2 regions of the Actinoallomurus acaciae genome follow, and region 2 is predicted to be linked to the other one. Evidence: predicted binding sites of a transcription regulator. Region 2 holds the regulator's gene; the other holds the start of a gene.
The links. The regulator HspR, encoded in region 2, represses chaperone genes until heat shock. The targets are predictions, from matches to a motif close to ANTTGAGTCNNNNNGACTCAANT.

Region 1 (11,223 bases), on a different contig from region 2:
CTGGACTCCCCGCACGTCGTTGATGCCGAGTTCCTTGAAGATCACCCGAGCCAGTTCCGGCGCCTCACCGGTCAGCTTGCCGCTCTTGTCCGTGTAGTCGTACGGCGACTCGTTGGCGAAGCCCACCTGGATGTAACCCTGCTGTTTGGCGCGCTCCAGGGTGCCGCCACCGGAGCGTTCCTTGGCCGGGTCGGTGGTCGAGCAGGCCGCCGCGAGAGGAACGGCGCCCGCCAGCACGGCCGCGGAACGGAGGAAGTCTCGTCGTGATGAGGTCATGGGGGATCTCCAAGGTCCGAGAGCCCGACGGTGGCCACCCCGGAACTCCGGAGTGGCCACCGCCGACGGCTCGGGGGGGCTTATCTGTCGCCTACCGGGGTGAAGTCCCGGGCGGCGATGAACTCGGGACGATGTGATGGTGCGGCGAAAGGCTCCTCACAGGTGTTCTCGACACTGTTGAAGACGATGAAGACGTTCGACCGCGGGAACGGCGTGATGTTGCCGTTCGAGCCGTGCATGCAATTGCAGTCGAACATTGTCGCCGAACCCGCGGGCCCGGTGAACAGATCGATGCCGTGTTTGTTGGCCAGGATGGAGATGCTGTCGGGGTCCGGAGTGCCGATCTCCTGACCACGCAGCGACTCTTTGTAGTGATCGTCAGGGGTTTCGCCCACACATGAGACGAATGTCCGATGCGATCCCGGCATGATCATCAAGCCACCATTGTGGACGAAATTCTCGGTGAGCGCGATGGAAATGCTTACAGCGCGCATACGAGGCATTCCGTCTTCGGCGTGCCAGGTCTCGAAGTCCGAGTGCCAGTAGAAGTCCTTGCCCTTGAACCCGGGCTTGTAGTTGACGCGGCTCTGGTGCACGTACACGTCGGAGCCCAGGATCTGACGGGCCCGGCCGACCACGCGCGGGTCGGTCACCAGCTCGGCGAACACCTCGCTGACCTTGTGCACCTCGAAGATGGACCGGATCTCGTCGGAGCCGCGCTCGGTGACGGTCCGCTCGTCGCGCAGCACGGCCTCGTCCTCGGACAGCCGGCGCAGCTCGGTGCGGTAGCGCTCGATCTCTTCGGGGGCGAGCAGCTCCTCGACCGTCAGGAAACCCTTCTCGTCGAAGGACGCGAGGGTCTCGGGGTCGATGGGTCCGTCGTCCGGGCCGCCGTACACCACGGGATCGGTGCGGTAGAGCAGGGCGGGCTCGCCGGCCTTACGGGTGGGGTAGAGGTCGTTCGGGCCGGGGTTCGGGTGCTCGATCATGTCAGGCCTCCTCGGTGATCAACGGGTAGACGCCGTTCTCGTCGTGTACCTCCCGTCCGGTGCACGGTGGGTTGAAGACGCAGACGGTCCTCAGGTCGGTGTGTGCGCGTACGGTGTGATGCTCGTGGCCGTCGAGAAGATAGAGCGTGCCGGGCTCGAGGCGGTGTTTGTCTCCGGTGTCCTCGTTGACGAGCTCGCCCTCACCCTCGATGACGTAGACCCCCTCGATGTGGTTGGCGTACCACATGTGGGTCTCGGTGCCGGCGTACAGCACCGTGTCGTGCATCGAGAAGCCGACCTTCTCGCTCGCCAGCACGAAGCGCCGGCTCCGCCAGGTGGGTGCCTCCACGTCGCGCTCGGTACCGCTGATCTCCTTCAGCGAGCGGACGATCAATGGGTTCTCCCTTCCTTGTGCCTTGTCTTCCTGGTCAGGCGAGCACCGCGTCCACTGAGGCCGCGATGATGCCGAGCCCTTCGTCGAGCTCGTCGGGGGTGGTCGTGAGGGGCGGCAGCAGCTTGACGACCTCGCTCTCCGGCCCCGAGGTCTCCATCAGCAGGCGGCGGTCGAACGCCTGGGCGCACACCTTCGTGGCCGCCGCGGCCTCGGTGAAGGCCAGCCCCTGGGCGAGGCCGCGTCCACGGAGCCCGCTGATCGCCTCGGGGTGGGCCGCGGCGATCCGGCCGAGCCCCTGCTCGACCTGCTCGCCCTTGGCGAGGGTCTCCTTCTCCAGCCCCTCGCCGTCCCAGAGCTCCAGCGCGGCCGTGGCGGTGACGAACGCCGGGTTCGGCCCACGGAACGTTCCGTTGTGCTCACCGGGCTCCCATACGTCGAGCTCCGGCTTGAACAGCGTCACGGCGAACGGCAGGCCGTAGCCGCTCAGCGACTTGGACAGGCAGACGATGTCGGGCACGATGCCGGCCTGCTCGAAGCTGAAGAACGGCCCGGTGCGCCCACAGCCCATCTGGACGTCGTCGACGATGAGCAGCATGTCGTGACGCCGGCACACGTCGGCGAGGCCGCGGAGCCATTCGGGCGTGGCGGCGTTCAGCCCGCCCTCACCCTGGACCGTCTCCACGATGACCGCGGCCGGGGCGTCCAGGCCGCTGCCACTGTCCTCCAGGAGCCGCTCGAACAGCAGGAAGTCCGGCGTCTGGCCGTCGAGATAGTTGTCGAACGGCATGGGCACGGAGTGGCCCAGCGGGATCCCGGCGCCGCCCCGCTTCATGCCGTTGCCGGTGACGGCGAGCGCGCCGAGCGACATGCCGTGGAAGGCGTTGGTGAAGCTGACGACCGTCTCCCGGCCGGTGTACTTGCGGGCGAGCTTCAGCGCCGCCTCGACCGCGGTCGTGCCCGCCGGGCCGGGGAACTGGACCTTGTAGTTGAGATCGCGAGGTGCCAGCACGACGTCGTGGAGCGTTTCGAGGAAACGCCGTTTCGCGACGGTGTGCATATCGAGGCTGTGCACGACATTGTCATCCGCCAGATAGGCGAGGAGCTTCTCTTTCAGCAGCGGATGATTATGGCCGTAGTTGAGGGTCCCCGCTCCGGCGAAGAAATCAAGGAAAGCGTTGCCGTCCTCGTCGTACAGACGGCTGCCGGAGGCCTTCTCGAAGACCGCCGGCCATCCTCGGCAGTAGCTGCGGACCTCGGACTCGAGCGACTCGAACACGTCCATGCGTCTCACCTGTCTCCTGACGTGGCTGGTACGTCCAGTGGGCCGATGCGGTAGAGCTCCTCCGGCTCGTGGTCGCCGGGGAACAGGTCCCCGGAGAGGAGCGGAGTGCGACGCAGTTCGGCGCCGCGATCTCGGGCGAAGGCGGTGAAGAGCCGGGCCGAGGCGATGTTGTCCGGGGTCACGGTCGCCTCGACGTACCGGTGGCCCCGGTCCGCGAGGTGACCGAGCATGCGGCCGGCCAGGGAGCGGCCACGCCAGTCCTCATCGACCGCGACCTGCCACACGAAGAGCGTCCCGGGCTCCTCGGGGCGGTCGAATCCGGTCACGAAGCCGCGGACCTCACCACCGGACCGGGCGACCACGGAGGTCGCCGCGAAGTCACGGCACCAGAGCACATAGCTGTAGGGAGAATTCAGGTCGAGGGTCTTTGAATCCCTGGCGATGCGCCACAATTGGCTACCATCTTCGACTTTGGGAGGCTCCAAGATCTCGGTGGCGGTGGTGGTCGGGGATTGCGGTGCGCTCGGATGTCCTGGCGACATGGATTACAAATTTAGCGAACCCGAAACAGCGCTTCGGACGACTTTTCGATCACCGTGTTTGAGCCTCGTACTTCGGGGGTACGTCGGGATGTTTTCCGCTTTTGGCCGCCCAGATGGGGGGCCACGTGAAAACGATCACTAAGGTCGATACCAGCCCTCACCAGCACAAACACGGGCATATCGAGCCAGCAGAGCCCGGTGATCGTCTCACCATGCGGACACTCCTCCCCCCGGAACACGGCGCCCGGTCCCCCTGAGGGGCGGAATCTAATATTGAGATCTAGATCACACCTATTGTTGCAAACCTATAACGGATGTGAGGCGTCTCGGCTGCCGCATGTGACGTCAGATGATCACTGAGGACTACGTTGAAGGCCATGCGGGTACTCGTCACCGGTGCTTCGGGATACGTCGGATCGCACGCGGTGAAGTCGCTCCTCGCCTCCGGTCACCGCCCCCGGCTGCTCGTCCGCGACCCCGGCCGGACGGGCCGCGTCCTCGCCGGGATCGGGGTCGACGCCGACGAGACCGAGATGTGCGGCGGCGACATGCTCGACCGGGAGGCCGTCGGCCGCGCGCTCGACGGCTGCGACTCGGTGATCCACGCCGCGGCCGCCCTCGGCGTCACGGGCCGCCGTACGGACCTGGTCTCGGTCAACGTCACCGGCACGCGCAACGTGGTCGGCGGGGCCGTGGCCCGCGGCCTGGACCCGGTGATCCACACCTCCACGATCGCGGTGTTCGTCCCGCCCGCGGGCCCGGTGATCACCTCCGACGCTCCCCTGGCCCGGCCGCGTACGGGGTACGGGCGGTCCAAGCTGGAGGCCGAGCGGTACGCGCGGAGCCTGCAGGACGACGGCGCGCCCGTCACGATCGTCTATCCGGGCGGGGTGCTCGGGCCGTCCCAGCCACACCTGGACGCGATGCCCGCGGGCCTGGCCGCCGGGCTGGGCATCGCGTGGCCGGTGTCGCCCGGAGGGGTGTCGCTCCTGGACGTACGCGACCTGGGGGACGCCCTGGCACGCTGCGTCGAGCCCGGCCGGGGCGCCCGGCGGCTCATCCTGGGCGGGCACTACGTGCGATGGCCGGAGTTCGCCGACCTGTGCGACGTGCTGACCGGCGTCCGCTGCCGCCGGATCCCCCTGCCCGGCGGCCTCATGATCGCGCTCGGTGCGCTGCTGGACGCCGCGAAGAAGGTGCACGGCTTCCGGTATCCGCTGACGCGGGACGCGGCCGAGTTGATGGTGACGCTCGTCCCCTCGGACGACACGGTCACCCTCGACGCTCTCGGCGTCACGCTCCGCCCGTTGGAGGAGAGCGTGGCCGACACTCTGCGCTGGCTCGCCGCCGCGGGGCACCTGCGTCCTTCCCGTGCCGGGCGCCTGGGGCCCGTTCCGTCCGGGGCGACCGACGACGACGCGAGGCGCCACCCGGACGCCGCGCAGTAGGACAGCGGGGCCTTGAGACAGGCCCCAACCGCCACAAGGAGATCGTGATGCCCGTTCGCGCCCTGCAAGGAGTGCTCACACCGGTCGCCCAGAGGCTGGCGAGCGCACCGTGGTTCGCCCGGATCGGCCCCAGGGTCGTCCCGCCGCTGGACCGGGTACTCCACCGTCTGTCCGGCGGACGCGTCCTGCTGCCGGCGATCGTGCTGCCGAGCATCGTGCTCACGACGACCGGCCGCAAGACCGGCCTGCCACGGGAGACGCCGCTGATCTGCCTGCCCGAGGAGGACGGCTCGTTCGTCGTCGTCGGCAGCAACTTCGGCCGCGACCACCACCCGGCGTGGACGGCGAACCTCTTGGCCGACGCGAAGGCCGAGGTCCGCTACCAGGGCCGCCGCATCCCGGTCACGGCACAGGCGCTGGAGGGCGCCGCCCGCACCGAGGTCTGGCCCCGGCTCGTACGGATCTGGTCGGTCTACGACACCTACGTCGAACGCGCCGACCAGCGCGAACTGCGCGTCTTCCGCCTCACCCCGTCCTGACCGCGGCCAGCCGCCGCAAGGGCACCGGGGCCGGTGCGCCGGTTACGGCGCACCGGCCCTGCCCGGATCACCATCCGGCGACGCCCAGCCGCCCGGGACCGAGCCGAAACCGCAACCCGACCCCAAGCAGAAACGCAACCGGACCAACCGGCCCAGGATCAGCCGCAGCGAAGGCACCGCGGCCGGTGTAGCCGGCCGCTTCGGCCGGGCACGCCGTGGCTCGGCCTCCAACCCTCGTCCGGCTTCGCCCGGTCACGCGGGGCCGGGCCGACCCCAGGCGGAAACGGACCCGGACCGATCGGCCTGAGGTCAGCCGCTCGACGTCGGTGAGGGGGCCGGGGCCGGTGTGCCCGGCTGGTTCGGCTGGGGCATGCGGTGGTTCTGTCCCCAGCCGCCGTTCGGCGGTGCCCAGCCGCGCATGCCGGGGCCGAAGCCGCGGCCCATCTCTCCCGGGCCGAAGCGTCGGACCTGGGACGGTCGGTCCGGGCCGTGGTCGTGGTTGAACGCGGCCACGATGCCGCCGCCGACCAGGCCGCCGATCAGTCCGGCCACCAGGGTCAGCGCGCCGGCCCGTACGGAGCCGTTGGAGGACCATCGGCGCCAGCGGCTCGGTCCGTTCGGTGGGCCCTCCGCGTACGGCGGGGGCGTGCGGCCGGACTCGAGGAACTCCGTCTGCGCGCCGCCCTGAGGCGGCGGTGCTCCCGGCGCCGGTGCGGCCGGCGGAGGCGGTGCCTGCCCGCCGCCGGCGGGTTCGGCGGGCGGTTCGGGCCGTGGGGCCGACGGCTCCCCGGCCGGTGTGGCGCTCTCGCGGGGATCGTGCTCGTCGTGTTCCGCCATCTCACTTTCCTCTGTTCACGATTCAGTGGGCCTAGCGAACCCGATTGTCGCGCAGAAACCCCTAAGCACCGCGTAAGCGGAAAAGGCGGTCCCGCCTCCGCGGGACCGCCCTTCCAGCGGCCATCAGGCCGTTCAGGGAGATGTCAGGCGGCCACCGTCTGCCCGGTCGTCGCCGGTTCCAGCGCCCAGTCGAGCACCTCGCGGACGTCCGAGGCCAGGTGGACGGTCAGCTGCTCCAGCACCTCCGCCGGCACGTCGTCCAGGTCGGGCCCGTTGCGCTTGGGGATGAGGACCGTGGTGATCCCCGCCCGGTGCGCGGCGAGCAGCTTCTGCTTGACCCCGCCGATGGGCAGGACGCGCCCGGTCAGCGAGACCTCGCCGGTCATCGCCACGTCGGAGCGTACGAGGCGGCCGGACAGCAGCGACGCGAGTGCGGTCGTCATCGTGACGCCGGCGCTCGGCCCGTCCTTGGGCACGGCCCCGGCGGGCACGTGGACGTGCACGCCGCGGTTCTTCAGGTCGCCGACCGGCAGCTCCATCTCCGCGCCGCGCGAGCGCAGGTACGACAGGGCGATCCGGGCCGACTCCTTCATGACGTCGCCGAGCTGGCCGGTCAGCGTCACGCCGGTCTCGCCGGTCTCCTCGTCGGCCAGCGACGCCTCGATGTAGAGCACGTCGCCGCCCGCCCCGGTGACCGCGAGGCCGGTGGCCACGCCGGGCACCGCCGTACGGCGCTCCTCCTCCTTGAGCGAGGTCTCCGGGGTGAACCGGGGCCGCCCGAGGTAGTCGCGCAGGTCGTCCGCGCCCACCGACGCCGGCAGGACCGGAGGCCGGTCGGGGTCGGCGGGATCCGCGGCCTCCAGCGCGGCGTTCGCCGCCACCTTGCGGAGCACCCGCGCGATCGCCCGCTCCAGGCTCCGTACGCCCGCCTCACGGGTGTACTCCCCCGCCAGCATCCGTAGCGCGTCCTCGCCGATCGTGACCTCCTCGGCGGTCAGGCCGGCCTTGTCGAGCTGACGCGGCAGCAGGTGGTCGCGGGCGATGGTGACCTTCTCGTCCTCGGTGTAGCCGTCGAGCGAGACCAGCTCCGTGCGGTCCAGCAGCGGGCCCGGGATCGTCTCCAGGGCGTTTGCGGTGGCCAGGAAGACCACGTCGGACAGGTCGAGCTCCACCTCGAGGTAGTGGTCGCGGAACGTGTGGTTCTGCGCCGGGTCCAGCACCTCCAGCAGCGCGGCGGTCGGGTCGCCGCGGTAGTCGGCGCCGACCTTGTCGATCTCGTCGAGGAGGACGACCGGGTTCATCGAGCCCGCCTCGCGGATCGCGCGCACGATCCGGCCCGGCAGCGCCCCGACGTACGTGCGCCGGTGGCCGCGGATCTCCGCCTCGTCGCGTACGCCGCCGAGCGCGACGCGGACGAACTCGCGCCCCATCGCCCGCGCGACCGACTCGCCCAGGGACGTCTTGCCCACACCCGGCGGGCCGACCAGGGCCAGCACCGCGCCGGAACGCCGTCCGCCGATCACGCCGAGACCGCGCTCCTCACGCCGCTTGCGCACGGCGAGGTACTCGACGATGCGCTCCTTGACGTCGTCGAGCCCGGTGTGGTCCTCGTCGAGGACCGTCCTGGCGCCGGCGATGTCGTACGCGTCCTCGGTCCGCTCGTTCCACGGGATGTCGAGGACGGTGTCGAGCCAGGTGCGGATCCAGCCGACCTCGGGCGACTGCTCGGCGGTCCGCTCGAGCTTGTCGACCTCCTTCAGCGCGGCCTCGCGCACCTTCTCCGGCAGGTCCGCGGCCTCCACGCGAGCGCGGTAGTCCTCCTCCTCGCTGGAGGGGTCGCCGCTGAGCTCGCCCAGCTCCTTGCGGATGGCGGCGAGCTGCTGGCGGAGCAGGAACTCCTTCTGCTGCTTCTCCACACCCTCCTCGACGTCCTTGCGGATCGTCTCGGCGACGTCCAGCTCGGCCAGGTGCTCGCGGGTCCAGCCGATCGCCAGTTCCAGCCGCTCGGTCACGTCGGTGGTCTCGAGGATCCGCACCTTCTGCTCGGCGTCGAGGTAGGACGCGTAGCCGGAACGGTCGGCCATCACCGACGGGTCCTCGATCTGCTGGACCATGTCGATGACCTGCCAGGCGCCGCGCTTCTCCAGCACGCCGACGACCAGGGCCTGGTACTCCTTGGCCAGTTCCGCGGCCCGCGCGCCGAGGCCGGTGTCCTCGGCCACGGTGCCCTCGACCCACAGCGCCTTGCCCGGGCCGGAGGTGCCGGTGCCGATGCGCACCCGCGCCACGCCGCGTACGACGGCCCCCGGGTCACCGCCCGGCAGCCGGCCGATCTGCTCGATGACCGCCAGGGTGCCGACGGCCGCATATTTCCCGTTCAGCCGAGGCACGATGAGCACCTGCGGCTTGTCATCCTTGTTGTCCGAAAGCGTCCCTGGCACGGTGGTGCGCGCCGTCTCGATGGCGCCTCGTACCTCATCGTCCGTGAGAGACAACGGCACGACCATCGCGGGCAGCACGACCTCGTCGTCGAGGGGCAGCACCGGCAGGGTGACGGTCTTGCTCATCAGGCCTCCAAAGCTTGAGTCACTCACACTCAAGAAAGGAGAGCCCTGATCTATTTCCCGGGGGTCGTTCGCTCTCAGCGATGCCGGTCCGGCAGACCCTCGAGATCATGCGAGCGCGGCTCAGAGAGTCTCGGTCACCGGACGGCGGCCCCCGAGGCGGGCGGGAATGAAGGTGAGCACCGCCACCACGAACACGGTTGCCAGTACCAGGGCGATCAGCTGCCAGGGCGCGGGAAGCGTGGCTCTGTCGCTGTCGCCGCCGGTGATCGTGTTGATGGCGGCGAACAGCAGGAGGCCTCCCGGGAAGACGCCCAGGGTGGCACCGACGAGCGCGGGCAGCACCTGCGCGGCCGCCAGGGCGACGGTCGTCTCCTGGGGGGTCGCGCCGAGGGCGCGTGCCAGCGCCGACGCGTGCCGGTTGTCGAGCACCGTCGCCCAGGTGATGACGATGGCGTTGACCGCCGCCAAGGAGAGCAGGACGACCGTCCAGACGAGGAGCACGTGCCGCAGCACCACCACCTGAGTCTCGGTATACGCGCCCGTGCCCGGCTGGTCGCCGAGGAAGGCGTTGAGCACCAGCAGGACGTCGATTCCGCTGACCGTGACCGCGATGCTGACCACACCGAGTACCACCCGTCGCGGCCGGCGGGCGGCGACCCGCAGGGCGAGCAGAAACGGGACGGGCAGTCGCGCTGAGAGAGTGATCAGCCAACCGGTGCGGCGGGGTGGGCGTGCCGCGTCGGCCAGCGCGCTGACGGTGCTGGAGCGGGCCGCGCGCACGGCCGGAACGGCGGTCGCCACCACCGCGACGCCGAGTGCCACGGCGGTCACCAGACCGATCGTGGACCAGGTCAACGACGCCGTCCCCGCGCTGCCGACGAGACCGGCACTGGACTCGGTGAGCAGCGGAGCGGTCAGCGCTCCGATCGTCAGCCCGGCCGAGATCCACAGAAGACGCGGGGCAGCGACGTTAGATCAAGGCCGCCATCCGGTACGCCCGGTCGGTTCCGCGCGTGTCCGGCGGGGAGATAACGGCTGGCACGCCGGGGCCAGAGCTTGCGATCATCACGGCATGACCGCCCCCGACATCGAGATGCTGGACCACCTCGCCGCCGAGTGCGCCCGGCTGGTCGCCACCGACCATGACCGCCGCCTCGATGGTTCGCTCGCCTCCCTCGCCGAACTGGACGAGGTGTGCTGGGCCCTGCTGGCCGACGGGCCGCTCGCCGAGGACCGGCTCCGCCTGTGGTGGCAACTCGCCGGCGCCTACACCGGCCGGGTCCTGGTCCAGGAGTACGGCGGCACGTGGATCGACCACGAAGGCAGCCTCGCCGTCGAGGTCTCCGGGGTGAAGGCGTTCCCCTTCTCCACCGCCCACCGCGTGCTGAGCGGCGAGGAGGGCAAGAGCCTGGCCTCCCTCGCGCGGGCCCTGCCCGTCATCATCGACCGGCAGGGGCGTAGCTAGGGCCGATCCGCGCGCAGGCCGTCGCAGATGACGGTCATCATGCGCAGGGCCATCTGCCGGTCGCCGTGTTCGTGTTCCACGGCGGTGTGGATGCTGTTCAGCAGAGCGCGTACGTCATTGACGCCGATGTCGGCGCGGACCTGGCCGCTTTCGCGGGCACGCTCCACCAGGCGTTCCAACGCCCGGTCCAGTCGGCCGGTCTCGGCTGCGATCCTGGCCTTCGCGTCGACGCCGGCTCCGGCCAGGATCTCGGCCAGCCCCCGGCTCTCCGTGCCGCGTTCGACCATGCCGCGGCAGAACCCGAAGAACGCCTCGCCCGGGTCCTCGGCCTCGGCTAGGGCGCGCGCCTCGTCCACCAGCTGGGCGATCCGGTCGAGCACAATGGCCTCGAACAGCGACTCCTTGGTCGGGAAGTGTCGGTGCATGGTGCCGGCACCCAGCCCGGCGCGGCGGGCGATCTCATCGACCGGTACGGACACGCCCTCCGTCGCGAAGCACTCCCGCGCGACCTCGAGGAGCCTCTCGCGGTTGCGCCGGGCATCCGCCCGCATCGGCCTCGTCCGTTCCCGGGCGTGCTCACTGATGTCGTCCGCGGCCATGACGCCCTTCCATAGACAAGCGGGGTAGGGACCCCGTATATTTCCAGATCCGGGGTAACCACCCCGGATATTTCCGGCGCGCGGTCCGCGCGACGTTCACCGACCTTCGATCAGGAGATTACGCATGTCATCTTCGACCGCTGCCACTCCCCGCGAGGTTCTCGCGCGGCTGCACGAGCTCACCGTCGCCGACGAGGCGGGAGCCGTGGACCTGTACGCGGAGGACGCGGTGCACGAGATCCCGTTCGCCCCGGCCGGCGCCCCGGCCCGCGTCGAGGGACAAGA
Region 2 (11,223 bases):
AGACCAAGGGCGGCATCTTCACCAAGATCATCGAGCGGAACACCACGATCCCGACCAAGCGGTCGGAGGTCTTCACCACCGCCGATGACAACCAGCCGTCCGTGGAGATCCAGGTCTACCAGGGCGAGCGCGAGATCGCGGCGTACAACAAGAAGCTCGGCACCTTCCAGCTGACGGGCCTGCCCCCGGCGCCCCGCGGCGTGCCGCAGATCGAGGTCACCTTCGACATCGACGCCAACGGCATCGTGAACGTCGGCGCGAAGGACCTCGGCACCGGCAAGGAGCAGTCGATGGTCATCACGGGCGGCTCGGCGCTGCCCAAGGACGACATCGACAAGATGATGCGCGAGGCGGAGCAGTACGCCGAGGAGGACCGCAAGCGCCGCGAGGAGACCGAGACCCGCAACAACGCCGACACGCTCGCCTACTCCACCGAGAAGTTCCTCGGTGAGAACGACGAGAAGATCCCGGCCGAGGTCAAGACCGAGGTGCAGACGGCGCTGGACGAGGTCAAGAAGACCCTCGAGGGCACCGACATCGACGCGATCCGCTCGGCGTCGGAGAAGCTCGCCCAGGTCAGCCAGAAGATGGGCGCCGCGATGTACGCCCAGAACCAGCCCGGCGAGGGTGCCCCGGAGGGTGCCACCGCCGACCAGGGCGGTGCGGCCCAGGAGGACGAGGTCGTCGACGCCGAGATCGTGGACGACGACAAGGACAAGCGCGAAGGCGGCGCGGCGTGAGTCGCAGCCTCCTTTCGCTGCCCGATGAGCCGCTAGGCAAGGAGGAAGCGTGACGGAGCGTCGTGACGACGCCGAGGAGCGCGAGGGCCCGGTGATCCGCGACAAGCGGCGCATCGATCCTCAGACGGGCAAGGTCCGGGAGCCGGCGGAGCCGGCTCCCGAGGCCGCCCCGAGCGCTCCGCCGGCCGCGGAGAGCGAGGAGATCGCGGACATCAAGAAGCAACTGGCCGAGCGCACGCTTGACCTGCAACGGCTTCAGGCGGAGTACTCCAACTACCGCAAGCGGGTCGAGCGCGACCGGGTGACGGTGCGCGAACAGGCGCTGGCGAACGTCCTGACCGAGCTGCTGCCGGTGCTCGACGACATCGGGCGGGCCCGTGAACACGACGAGCTGAACGGCGGGTTCAAGCAGGTCGCCGAGGGGCTCGAGGGCATTGTCGGCAAGCTGGGACTGCAGGCGTTCGGCGCTCCGGGCGAACCATTCGACCCGAACATCCACGAAGCGCTCATGCACTCCTACTCCGCCGACGTCACCGAGCCGACGGCCGTGCAGATCCTGCAGCCCGGCTACGGCATCGGCGAGCGGATCCTCCGGCCGGCCCGCGTCGCCGTGGCCGAGCCGGGCGGTGACGCCGAGCCGGCCGAGCAGGCAGGGCCGGCCGAGCAGGAGGAGCCGGAGCCACCGGAGACGGCCGAGGCCGAGGGCGCCGAGGCCGAGACACCGCCCAAGGCCGACACGGCCGACGAGGACTGACGAACGAGCGACAAGAAACGAGGTAAGGGGCGCCGGTGAGCACCAAGGACTATTTGGAGAAGGACTACTACAAGGTCCTCGGTGTTACGAAGACCGCCACCCAGGACGAGATCAAGAAGTCATACCGCAAGCTCGCTCGCCAGTACCACCCGGACGCCAACAAGGGCGACTCGGAGTCCGAGGAGAAGTTCAAGGACATCTCCGAGGCGTACGACGTGCTGTCGGACGAGAAACGGCGCAAGGAGTACGACGAGGCTCGCAGCCTGTTCGGCGGGGCGCGTCCCCGTGGAGGCGCCCAGGGCGGGTTCGGCTTCGACCTGGGCGACCTGTTCGGGAACACGGGCACGGGCACCCCCACGGGTGGCACGGGCGAACGCATCGGCGACCTGTTCGGCGGGCTGTTCGGCCGCCGCCAGACGACCCAGCGGCCGCGCCGTGGCTCCGACGTCGAGTCGGAGATCACGATGACGTTCGGTGAGGCGCTCGACGGCCGTACGGTCCCGCTCCGGCTGACCAGCGAGGCGGCCTGCCCGACCTGCCGGGGGACCGGTGCCAAGGCCGGCACGGTCCCCCGGGTCTGCCCCCGCTGCGAAGGCACCGGACAGGAGAGCCGCAACGCCGGCGGATTCGCCTTCTCCGAGCCCTGCCGCGAGTGCCACGGCCGTGGCCTGGTCGTCGACGACCCGTGCACCACGTGCTACGGCAGCGGCCGTGCGCAGAGCACGCACACGATCCAGGCGCGCATCCCGGCGGGAGTGCACGACGGGCAGCGCATCCGGATCAAGGGCAAGGGCGCGCCGGGAGAGAACGGCGGACCGAACGGCGACCTGTACGTCGTCGTGCACGTCAAGCCGCACAAGGTCTTCGGCCGCACGGGCGACAACCTCACGCTGAAGGTGCCGGTCACCTTCCCGGAGGCCGCGCTCGGCGCCGAGATCAAGGTGCCGATCCACCGCGGCCAGCCCAAGACCGTGCGGATCCCGGCGGGCACGCCCAACGGGCGGGTGCTGCGGGTCCGCGGCCAGGGCGCCCCACGGCGCGACGGAAGCCGGGGCGACCTGCTCGTCACCGTCGACGTGCAGGTTCCCAGCGAGATCGATGACACCACCCGCGAGGCGCTGGAGAAGATGTCCGGCAGCCTCGGTGGTGACGGCGTACGGAGCGACTTGATCCGGATGGCGCGAGAGGAGTGAACCTCATGGACCCTTTCGGCGACGACAGCCCGGTCTACGTGATCTCCGTTGCCGCGGAGCTGTCCGGGATGCACCCACAGACGCTCCGTACGTACGACCGGATGGGTCTGGTCTCGCCGGGCCGCACCTCCGGCCGTGGCCGCCGCTACTCCATGCGCGACATCGTGTTGCTGCGAGAGATCCAGCGGCTGTCCCAGGACGAGGGCATCAATCTGGCCGGCATCAAGCACATCCTCGACCTGCAGCGTGAGTCCGAGGCCCTACGGGCCGAGGTCGCGCGGCTCAGGGGGCTGGTCGAGGAGCTGGGCAACGAGCTGGAGTCCACCCGAGCGGTGGCCGCCCGGCTCGCCCGGCTGAAGAACACCCCCGAGTCGACGGCCGGCGCCGAGCTGGTGCCGATCCGTCAGACGAGTGTGGTCGTGTGGCGCTCACGCGGGGAGGAATAAGTGGACTACAAACGGACCGAGAAAAGTCAAGAAGCGCTCTCCGCCGCCCTGCGGCGGGCGGCGACCGAGGGGCACCCCCACGTCGATCCCGCTCATCTGCTCGTCGCGCTGCTGTCGCAGGGCGAGGGCACCGTGCAGCGGCTGCTCAAGGAGGTCGGCGCCGATCCGCAGGCGCTGCGCCGCCAGGCCGAGGAGCAGATCGCCGCGCTGCCGAAGGCCGCGGGCGCCACCGTCGGCGCGCCGGAGACCTCGCGGGCGCTGCTGGTGGTGCTGAACACCGCGGCCAACCGCGCCAGGCAGCTCGAGGACGACTACATCTCGACCGAGCACCTGCTCGTGGCCCTGGCGGCCGACGGCGGGCCGGTCGCGAAGCTGCTGCGTGCGGCCGGCGCGACCCCCGACGCCCTGCTGGAGGCGTTCCCCAGGGTCCGCGGAAACGCCCGCGTGACGAACGAGAACCCCGAGGACACCTACCAGGCGCTGGAAAAGTACGGCGTCGACCTGACCGAGCAGGCCCAGGCGGGCCGGCTCGACCCGGTCATCGGCCGTGACAACGAGATCCGCCGCGTCGTGCAGGTGCTGTCGCGGCGCACGAAGAACAACCCGGTGCTGATCGGCGAGCCGGGCGTGGGCAAGACCGCAGTGGTCGAGGGCCTCGCCCAGCGCATCGTCGACGGCGACGTGCCGGACACGCTGAAGAACAAGCGGCTCGTCGCGCTGGACCTCGGCGCGATGGTCGCGGGTGCGAAGTTCCGCGGTGAGTTCGAAGAGCGCCTCAAGGCGGTCCTGAACGAGATCAAGCAGAGCGACGGGCAGATCGTCACCTTCATCGACGAGCTGCACACCGTGGTCGGCGCGGGCGCGGCCGAGGGTTCGATGGACGCGGGCAACATGCTCAAGCCCATGCTGGCCCGCGGCGAGCTGCGCATGATCGGCGCGACCACGCTGGACGAATACCGCGAGCGGATCGAGAAGGACCCGGCGCTGGAGCGCCGGTTCCAGCAGATCTTCGTCGGCGAGCCGACGGTCACGGACACCGTGGCGATCCTGCGCGGGCTCAAGGGCCGGTACGAGGCACACCACGAGGTGGTGATCACCGATGCGGCGCTCGTCGCCGCCGCGGCGCTCTCCGACCGGTACATCACCGCCCGGTTCCTGCCGGACAAGGCGATCGACCTGATCGACGAGGCCGCGTCCCGGCTGCGCATGGAGATCAACTCGCGGCCGGTCGAGGTCGACGAGCTCCAGCGTGTCGTCGACCGGCTGGAGATGGAGCAGCACCAGCTCAGCAAGGAGTCCGACGAGCCCTCCCAGCTGCGGCTCGAACGGATCAAGGCCGAGCTCGCCGACCGTAAAGAACAGCTCAACGACCTGAACGCCCGCTGGCACGCGGAGAAGGAGGGGCTCAACAAGGTCGGTGAGCTGAAGAAGCGCATCGACGAGGCCGAGAGCCGGCGCGAGCAGGCCTTCCGTCAGGCGCAGCTCGACGGCGACTGGAAGACGCCGAGCGACATCGCGGTCGAGATCGAGCGGCTTCAGGAGGAGCTCGAGACCGCGGCCGAGGCCGCCAACAACCCCAACGCCATGGTCAAGAGGGAGGTCACCGCCGACGACGTGGCCGAGGTGGTCGCCGCCTGGACCGGCATTCCGGCCGGACGCCTCCTCGAAGGTGAGACGGCCAAGCTGCTGCGCATGGAGGAGGAGCTGGGCCGCCGCCTGATCGGTCAGTCGAGCGCCGTCAGGGCCGTCTCCGACGCCGTACGCCGGGCGCGGGCGGGTGTCTCCGACCCCGACCGGCCCACGGGCTCGTTCCTGTTCCTCGGCCCGACCGGGGTCGGCAAGACCGAGCTGGCCAAGGCGCTGGCGGACTTCCTGTTCGACGACGAGCGGGCCATGGTGCGCATCGACATGAGCGAGTACGGCGAGAAGCACTCCGTCGCACGGCTCGTCGGCGCGCCTCCCGGCTACGTCGGGTACGAGGAGGGCGGCCAGCTCACCGAGGCGGTCCGCCGCCGGCCGTACTGCGTCGTGCTGCTGGATGAGGTCGAGAAGGCCCATCCCGAGGTCTTCGACGTGCTGCTGCAGGTGCTGGACGACGGACGGCTGACCGACGGCCAGGGCCGTACGGTCGACTTCCGCAACACGATCCTGATCATGACGTCGAACCTCGGGTCGCAGTTCCTGGTCGAGGAGTCGCTCGACGACAAGGCTCGGCGCGAGGCCGTGATGGGCGCGGTACGGGCGAACTTCAAGCCGGAGTTCCTCAACCGCCTCGACGATGTGATCATCTTCGACGCGCTCTCCACCGAGGAGCTGACGGAGATCGTCGATCTCCAGGTCGACCGGCTCGCCGCGCGCCTGGCGGACCGCCGGCTGAGGCTGACGGTGACCGACGCGGCCCGCGACTGGCTGGCGCTGACCGGCTACGACCCGGCGTACGGCGCGAGACCGCTCCGCCGGCTCGTGCAGAGCGCCATCGGCGACCAGCTCGCCCGCGAGCTGCTGTCGGGCGAGATCCGCGACGGCGACGAGGTCGTCGTGGACGCGGACTCGGCCGCCGACCGGCTGACCGTCAAACCCGCGGTACCGGCCGCCTGATCAGCTCGACTCGGGGCGATATCTCTTTCTTTCGACAGGGGTATCGCCCCGAACCTTTTCCCGGCCGACTGCCCATCCGGCTATCTTTGGGCGATGCCCGGTCCGATTTCACGCCGGAGTCTTTTCCCGGTCGCCGTCGCGGCCGTGGCGGTCATGGTCCCGGTCACCGGATGCGACGGGGCGAAGCACCTGGTCAAGGCCAAGCCGACACCCGGCACCTCGGCCCATCCCCTCGCCCTCGGGCAGGCGCACGTCGTCGACTGGGGCAGCGGCGGCCGAAAGATCGAGGTGTCGCCGCTGAAGGTCGAGCGCGGCCGCATCGGCGACCTCGCCGACTACGACCTCAAGGCGGCGGACAAGAAGATGACGCCGTACTACGTGCGCATCCGGTTCCGCAACGCCGGCCGGGCTCCGCTGGAGTCCACCGAACTCGACGGCAGCCTCCACGTGGCGCTCCAGGACACGGCCGGCCGGCCGTTGCACTCGCTGATGTTGTTCGACCTGTTCGGGGGCGGACGGCTTCCCTGCAAGACGACGAAGTCCACGGCGAACTGGCCGGTCGGCGCCGCCCTCGAATCGTGCACGATATTTCTCGGCGACCCCGCCGCGACACCGGCGACGCTGCTCTACAGCGTCCCGGTGATATCGGGCCTGGTCGCCGCGGACGCACTGGTCTGGTGGAAGGTCACCGCCGCCTGAACCACCCCGAAGTGGACGACCAAGGCGGTTGTGGCGTAAGCCATACGTCCATGACCCAACTCGTCGTCGGCCCCCTGCTCCGCCACGTCGGACCGGATACGGCCGCGATCTGGCTCGAGACCGACCAACCGTGTGACGTGCGCATTCTGGACGCGACCGCCTCGACGTTCACCGTCCACGGGCACCACTACGCGCTCGTCCAGATCGAGGGGCTGGCCCCCGGTTCGGACACCGAGTACACGGTCGCGCTCGACGGCGAGACCGTCTGGCCCGAGCCCGGCTCGCCGCCCAGCCGGATCCGGATCCCCGCGCCCGGCGACGAGCGGCGGATCGCCTTCGGGTCGTGCCGCGTCGCCCCCGGCGTGGAGAAGGTCCACGGGCCGGACGTGCTCGGCGCGTTCGCGCGGCGGCTCGCGGACGGGCACGAGTGGCCCGACCTGCTGCTGATGGTCGGCGACCAGGTCTACGCCGACGAGACCGGACCGGAGATGCGGGAGTTCATCGAGGCCCGCCGCGACACCGGCGAGGCGCCGGGCATGGAGATCGCCGACTACGAGGAGTACACCAGGCTGTACCGGCTCGCCTGGAGCGACGACGCGATGGTGCGGTGGCTGCTGTCCACCGTGCCCTGCCTGATGATCTTCGACGACCACGACATCCGGGACGACTGGAACACCTCCGAGACCTGGTTGCGCGACATCCGCGCCCGGCCCTGGTGGCACGACCGGATCACCGGCGGGCTCGGGGCGTACTGGATCTACCAGCATCTGGGCAACATGTCGGCGGCCGAGCGGGCCGGAGACCCGGTCTACCGCAGGGTGCTGGAGACGGACGGCGACGCCGGGCGAGTGGTCGACGAGTTCGCCGAGCGCGCCGACGAGCAGGCGGACGGCACCCGGTGGAGCTATGCCCACGACTACGGGCGTACGCGGCTCGTCGTGGTGGACAGCCGCTGCGGGCGGGTGCTCCGCGACGGCCGGCGGTCGATGCTGGACGACGCCGAACTGGCGTGGGTGCAGGAACAGTGCCGCGGCGACGTCGATCACCTCATCGTCGCCACCTCGCTGCCGTTCCTGCTGCCGGCCGCCATCCACCACCTGGAGTCCTTCGACGAGGCGATCGCGGGCGGCGCGTGGGGACAGCGCCTCGCCCGGCTCGGCGAGAAGATCCGTCAGGGCGCCGACCTGGAGCACTGGGCCGCGTTCGAGGCGTCGTTCCGCGCGCTCGCCGACACGCTGCTGGAGGTCGCGCGGCGGGAGGACGGCCCGCGCAGCATCACGCTGCTCTCCGGGGACGTCCACTACTCCTACCTCGCGCGGGTCGCGGGCACCACCACGCCGATCTCCCAGGTGGTCTGCTCACCGATGCGCAACCACCTGCCGCTGAAGTACCGGCTGCTCCAGCGCGCGGCGTACGGGCGGCTCACCGACGGGCCCGCCCGCGCCCTCGCCCGGCTCGCCCGGGTGCCCAGGGCGCCGATGACGTGGCGACTGAGCCACGGCCCGTGGTTCGACAACGCCGTCGCGACGCTCGTCGTGCACGGGGCCACCGCGTCCGTGCGCTGGGAGGCCGTCGACCCCGGCAGGGCCCTGCGCGAACTCGACCACGCGTCCCTGTCCAAGGTCCTCTGAGGGCGACTCCGCTGCTCAGCGGGCCAAGCGCGCGTTGGCCTCCTTCGGCGGCGGGAGTACCGCGCTGCCGCGTCTCGGCGAAGCGCTTCTCCGCCGACGGCTCGGCCGGTATACCTTTCGGAAGGTCTCTGTCGCCGGAAGGTTTGGTCTCGATGTCGATCCCCGGCCCTCCGCCAGGTTGGTCCCCCGGAAACGGTCCCGGCTTCGGTCCTCCGGGCCTGCCGGGCGGACCTCCGTTCCCTCCCGGCGGACCTCCGGGACCCTACGGAGCATCGCCGGTGCCTCCCGGCGGGCCACCAGGGCCGTTTCCGCCCGCGCCTTCGGCCCGGAGACCGCCGATCGCCCTGATCGTCATCGCCGCACTGGTCGTGGTCGTCGGCGGCGGTGGCGCGGCCTACCTGGCGACGATCTCCAGCGGCGCCTATCCGAAGGCCATCTGGGCGTGCGCGCTGATTCCCGTCGCCGACAGCGCGGCGCTCGTGCCGCACGGGCTGCCCAAGGGGAGCCCTCCCGCCAACAACGAGTCCACCTGCACGTGGAGCAACCTGGTCGCGGTGAACGCCGGGCTGGAGAAGACGACCGCCAACCTGACCGTCCACGCGCGGCGGCAGGGACGCGGGCTGCTGAGCTCCGCGGAGAGCGGCGCGCATCAGGAACTGGTCGCCGAGACGGACGGCAGCAGTGGCGTACGGTCCGCGGGCACGCCGCTGTCCGGCTACGGCGACGAGGCCGCACGCGTGCCCAAGGCGTTCGGCGGGGAGTTCGACTCGATCGTGTTCCGGGACAGCAACCTCGTCGTCGAGGTCGCCGTGGAGCTCGACGACCACCCCGGTGCCCAGACCTCGGAGGCGTGGAACCGCACCCAGCGGGCCGCCTCGCTCGCCGCGCGGCAGCTGCGGACGCTGCGCGGCTGACCGAGGGTCTCCCGGCCGGCGAGCGCGGTCGGGACGTGCCGCCCCTGACGCGGCTCGGCGGCGGCGCCCCGCTCAGCGGAACTGGTGGCCCGGCGCGTCGTCGGTCTTCTTGAGCAACTCGTCCAGCAGCGCGTCGTAGCGGTCCTCCGGACGGCGCAGGTCGAGCCGGCAGCGGTAGCGGATGCGCAGCAGGCCCTCCAGGCTCTCCTGGTCGCCCGCCCGGGCCAGGTCGGCGCCCTCGGTGGCCCAGTCGTGCGCGGCGGTCAGCTCGCCCTGCTCGTACAGCAGCTCGGCCACCGCGCGATGGACCTCCGGGTCCTGCGGCGAATCGGCGCGGACCTCCGCGATCAACCCCCGCGCCTCGTCCAGCTCACCCAGCTCGAACAGGGCGCCGGCGAGATAGATCCGCGGATCGCCGTAGGTGTCGCCACCGTCGGCGAGCGCGTTGCGATAGGTCTCCGCCGCCTTGCCATGGTCTCCCGCGTGCTGCCACTGCTCACCCGCACGCAGCAACAGGCTGGCGCGTGACACGCCGCCTGAGACCGTCTCGGCGAGCTCGACGAAACGCTTCGCCGCCGACGCGTGATCGCCCGTGCGGAGCGTGTCGAACTCCATGTCATCGAGATCGTCTTCGGTCACATGCGTCACCTTCTAGACGCTACCCGGCGGACCTCCTGCGAATCTGGTCATTTCGCATCATCCTCGCGACAGTCACAAGGGTTCACCGGACGGGACGGCCCCCGCCGCGAGAAGGCTATACGCGGCGTGAGCGTTCGAGCGCATCCCAGAACCCACGGCGGAGGGCGTGTCGGACCTCGTCGTGCAGCAGAAAGTCGATCGGGAGTGAGGACCCCTGAAGCAGCCGCGCCTCAAGGTCTGACGGCATTCGCGGCTTGCGCGCGAGCACGGCCTCGAGCCACAGGGCCGGCGCGTCGCGCGCGACCGACTCGCCGAAATCTTCACCTTCCTGATGGGCGGCCTTGACCGCGTCGGAGAGCGTCGGCGTGGACTGCTGCGGCTGCGGCGGCGGAATCTGCTGCGGGCCGGTGTAGGGACCGACGGGCTGCTGGACGTACTGGGGGCCGCTGTTGTTGCCGTTCGACGAGCTCCCCGGCGACGACGGACTCGACGACGGCGAGGAGCTCGAGGGCTTGGGCGGGATGATCGGCGGCGTCGGCGCCGAGTGCGTGGGCGTCGAGCGCAGGGGCGGCACCGGGATCACCGGGCCGGAGGTCGGCGGCCGGCCCAGGCCCGATGCGGAGGGGGACGTGGACGACCCGCCGAGCTGCGGCGGCGGCGAGGTGAGCGGCGTGCTCGGCGGCGGGCTCGAGTGCGTCGACGGCTGCAGCGGGGCCAGCGCGCCGCCGGTGGTGCTGGTCCCGTGTCCGTTGGACAGCGGCGGCGAGGAGGTGTTCATGCCCGCCAGCAGGTTGACGTACGGTCGCAGGTGGCCGGAGCCGATCTCGATGAGGTCGTCGCACTCGTGGCGGAGCACTCGGGAGATCGTCCAGTTGCCGTCCACCGCGACGTGCAGCACGCTCACGCGGACGCCGTGGTCCTGGGCATCGGCGATGACCTGGGCGATGTCCTCGTCGCCGCTGACGACGACGGCGTCGGCGACCCCGCCGTTGCGGGCGAGGGTCATCAGGTCGCGGTGGATCTCGGTGTCGACGCCCTCGCGGCGGCCGGGGCGGATGCGCGAGAGGCGGAGCTTGATGCCGGGCAGGTCGGCGAGGGCGTCGTGCTCGGGCGACCGGCGGCCCTCGACGGTCGCCTCGTACCAGTAGCAGCGCAGCAGCGGCAGGCCGGTCCGCTCGCGCGCCAGGTTGCCGAGCAGCTGGAGGAGGCCGGCGTAGTCCCACGAGACGGACTCGCGACGGCGGGTTCCGTGCACCGCCATCGCGCCGTCCGCCAGGAGATAGCTGGCATCAACGAACAGCGCGCAGCGATCCACGCGACACCGCCCCTTCCTCGGCACGAGACCCTATATCGATGGCTTACGGGTGAGCTTTCGAGCCGGCGAGCGACCTTGGGCAACCAAAGCGTAGTGAAGTCCGCCGCTGCCGTATGGCGATCCAGTAATTGGAGTCTCCTGAGGACTATGGGGCGAATGCGGCTTAACTTCATTCGGTTGGCAAGACCACCCCGGCGTGTCACGTTGACTCGGTCGCTCGTCACTGTAGGACGAGTCGTCTGACAACACAGCGTGACTTCCGAAGCTCGATAGTCAGTACGTCCGTTCGGCGAC

Region 1: lon (endopeptidase La) is a predicted target of HspR. The motif match lies at 8,887-8,909, and genes of this name have one in related genera.

The regions. Positions count from the first base shown of each region.
Region 1 covers NZ_JBHLZP010000092.1:9,677-20,899, forward strand. Annotated here, with positions in the region: gene ehuB (ectoine/hydroxyectoine ABC transporter substrate-binding protein EhuB) at 1-276, opposite strand, end outside; gene thpD (ectoine hydroxylase) at 357-1,265, opposite strand; gene ACFFNX_RS15065 (ectoine synthase) at 1,267-1,659, opposite strand; gene ectB (diaminobutyrate--2-oxoglutarate transaminase) at 1,694-2,941, opposite strand; gene ectA (diaminobutyrate acetyltransferase) at 2,947-3,483, opposite strand; gene ACFFNX_RS15080 (NAD-dependent epimerase/dehydratase family protein) at 3,861-4,931, shown strand; gene ACFFNX_RS15085 (nitroreductase family deazaflavin-dependent oxidoreductase) at 4,979-5,470, shown strand; gene ACFFNX_RS15090 (hypothetical protein) at 5,780-6,307, opposite strand; gene lon (endopeptidase La) at 6,451-8,874, opposite strand; gene ACFFNX_RS15100 (FtsX-like permease family protein) at 8,995-9,705, opposite strand; gene ACFFNX_RS15105 (hypothetical protein) at 9,947-10,339, shown strand; gene ACFFNX_RS15110 (TetR/AcrR family transcriptional regulator) at 10,336-10,938, opposite strand; gene ACFFNX_RS15115 (nuclear transport factor 2 family protein) at 11,063-11,223, shown strand, end outside.
Region 2 covers NZ_JBHLZP010000203.1:2,020-13,242, forward strand. Annotated here, with positions in the region: gene dnaK (molecular chaperone DnaK) at 1-740, shown strand, start outside; gene grpE (nucleotide exchange factor GrpE) at 790-1,494, shown strand; gene dnaJ (molecular chaperone DnaJ) at 1,530-2,687, shown strand; gene ACFFNX_RS25115 (heat shock protein transcriptional repressor HspR) at 2,693-3,133, shown strand; gene clpB (ATP-dependent chaperone ClpB) at 3,134-5,731, shown strand; gene ACFFNX_RS25125 (hypothetical protein) at 5,825-6,430, shown strand; gene ACFFNX_RS25130 (alkaline phosphatase D family protein) at 6,481-8,061, shown strand; gene ACFFNX_RS25135 (hypothetical protein) at 8,340-8,975, shown strand; gene ACFFNX_RS25140 (tetratricopeptide repeat protein) at 9,048-9,614, opposite strand; gene ACFFNX_RS25145 (NYN domain-containing protein) at 9,730-10,929, opposite strand.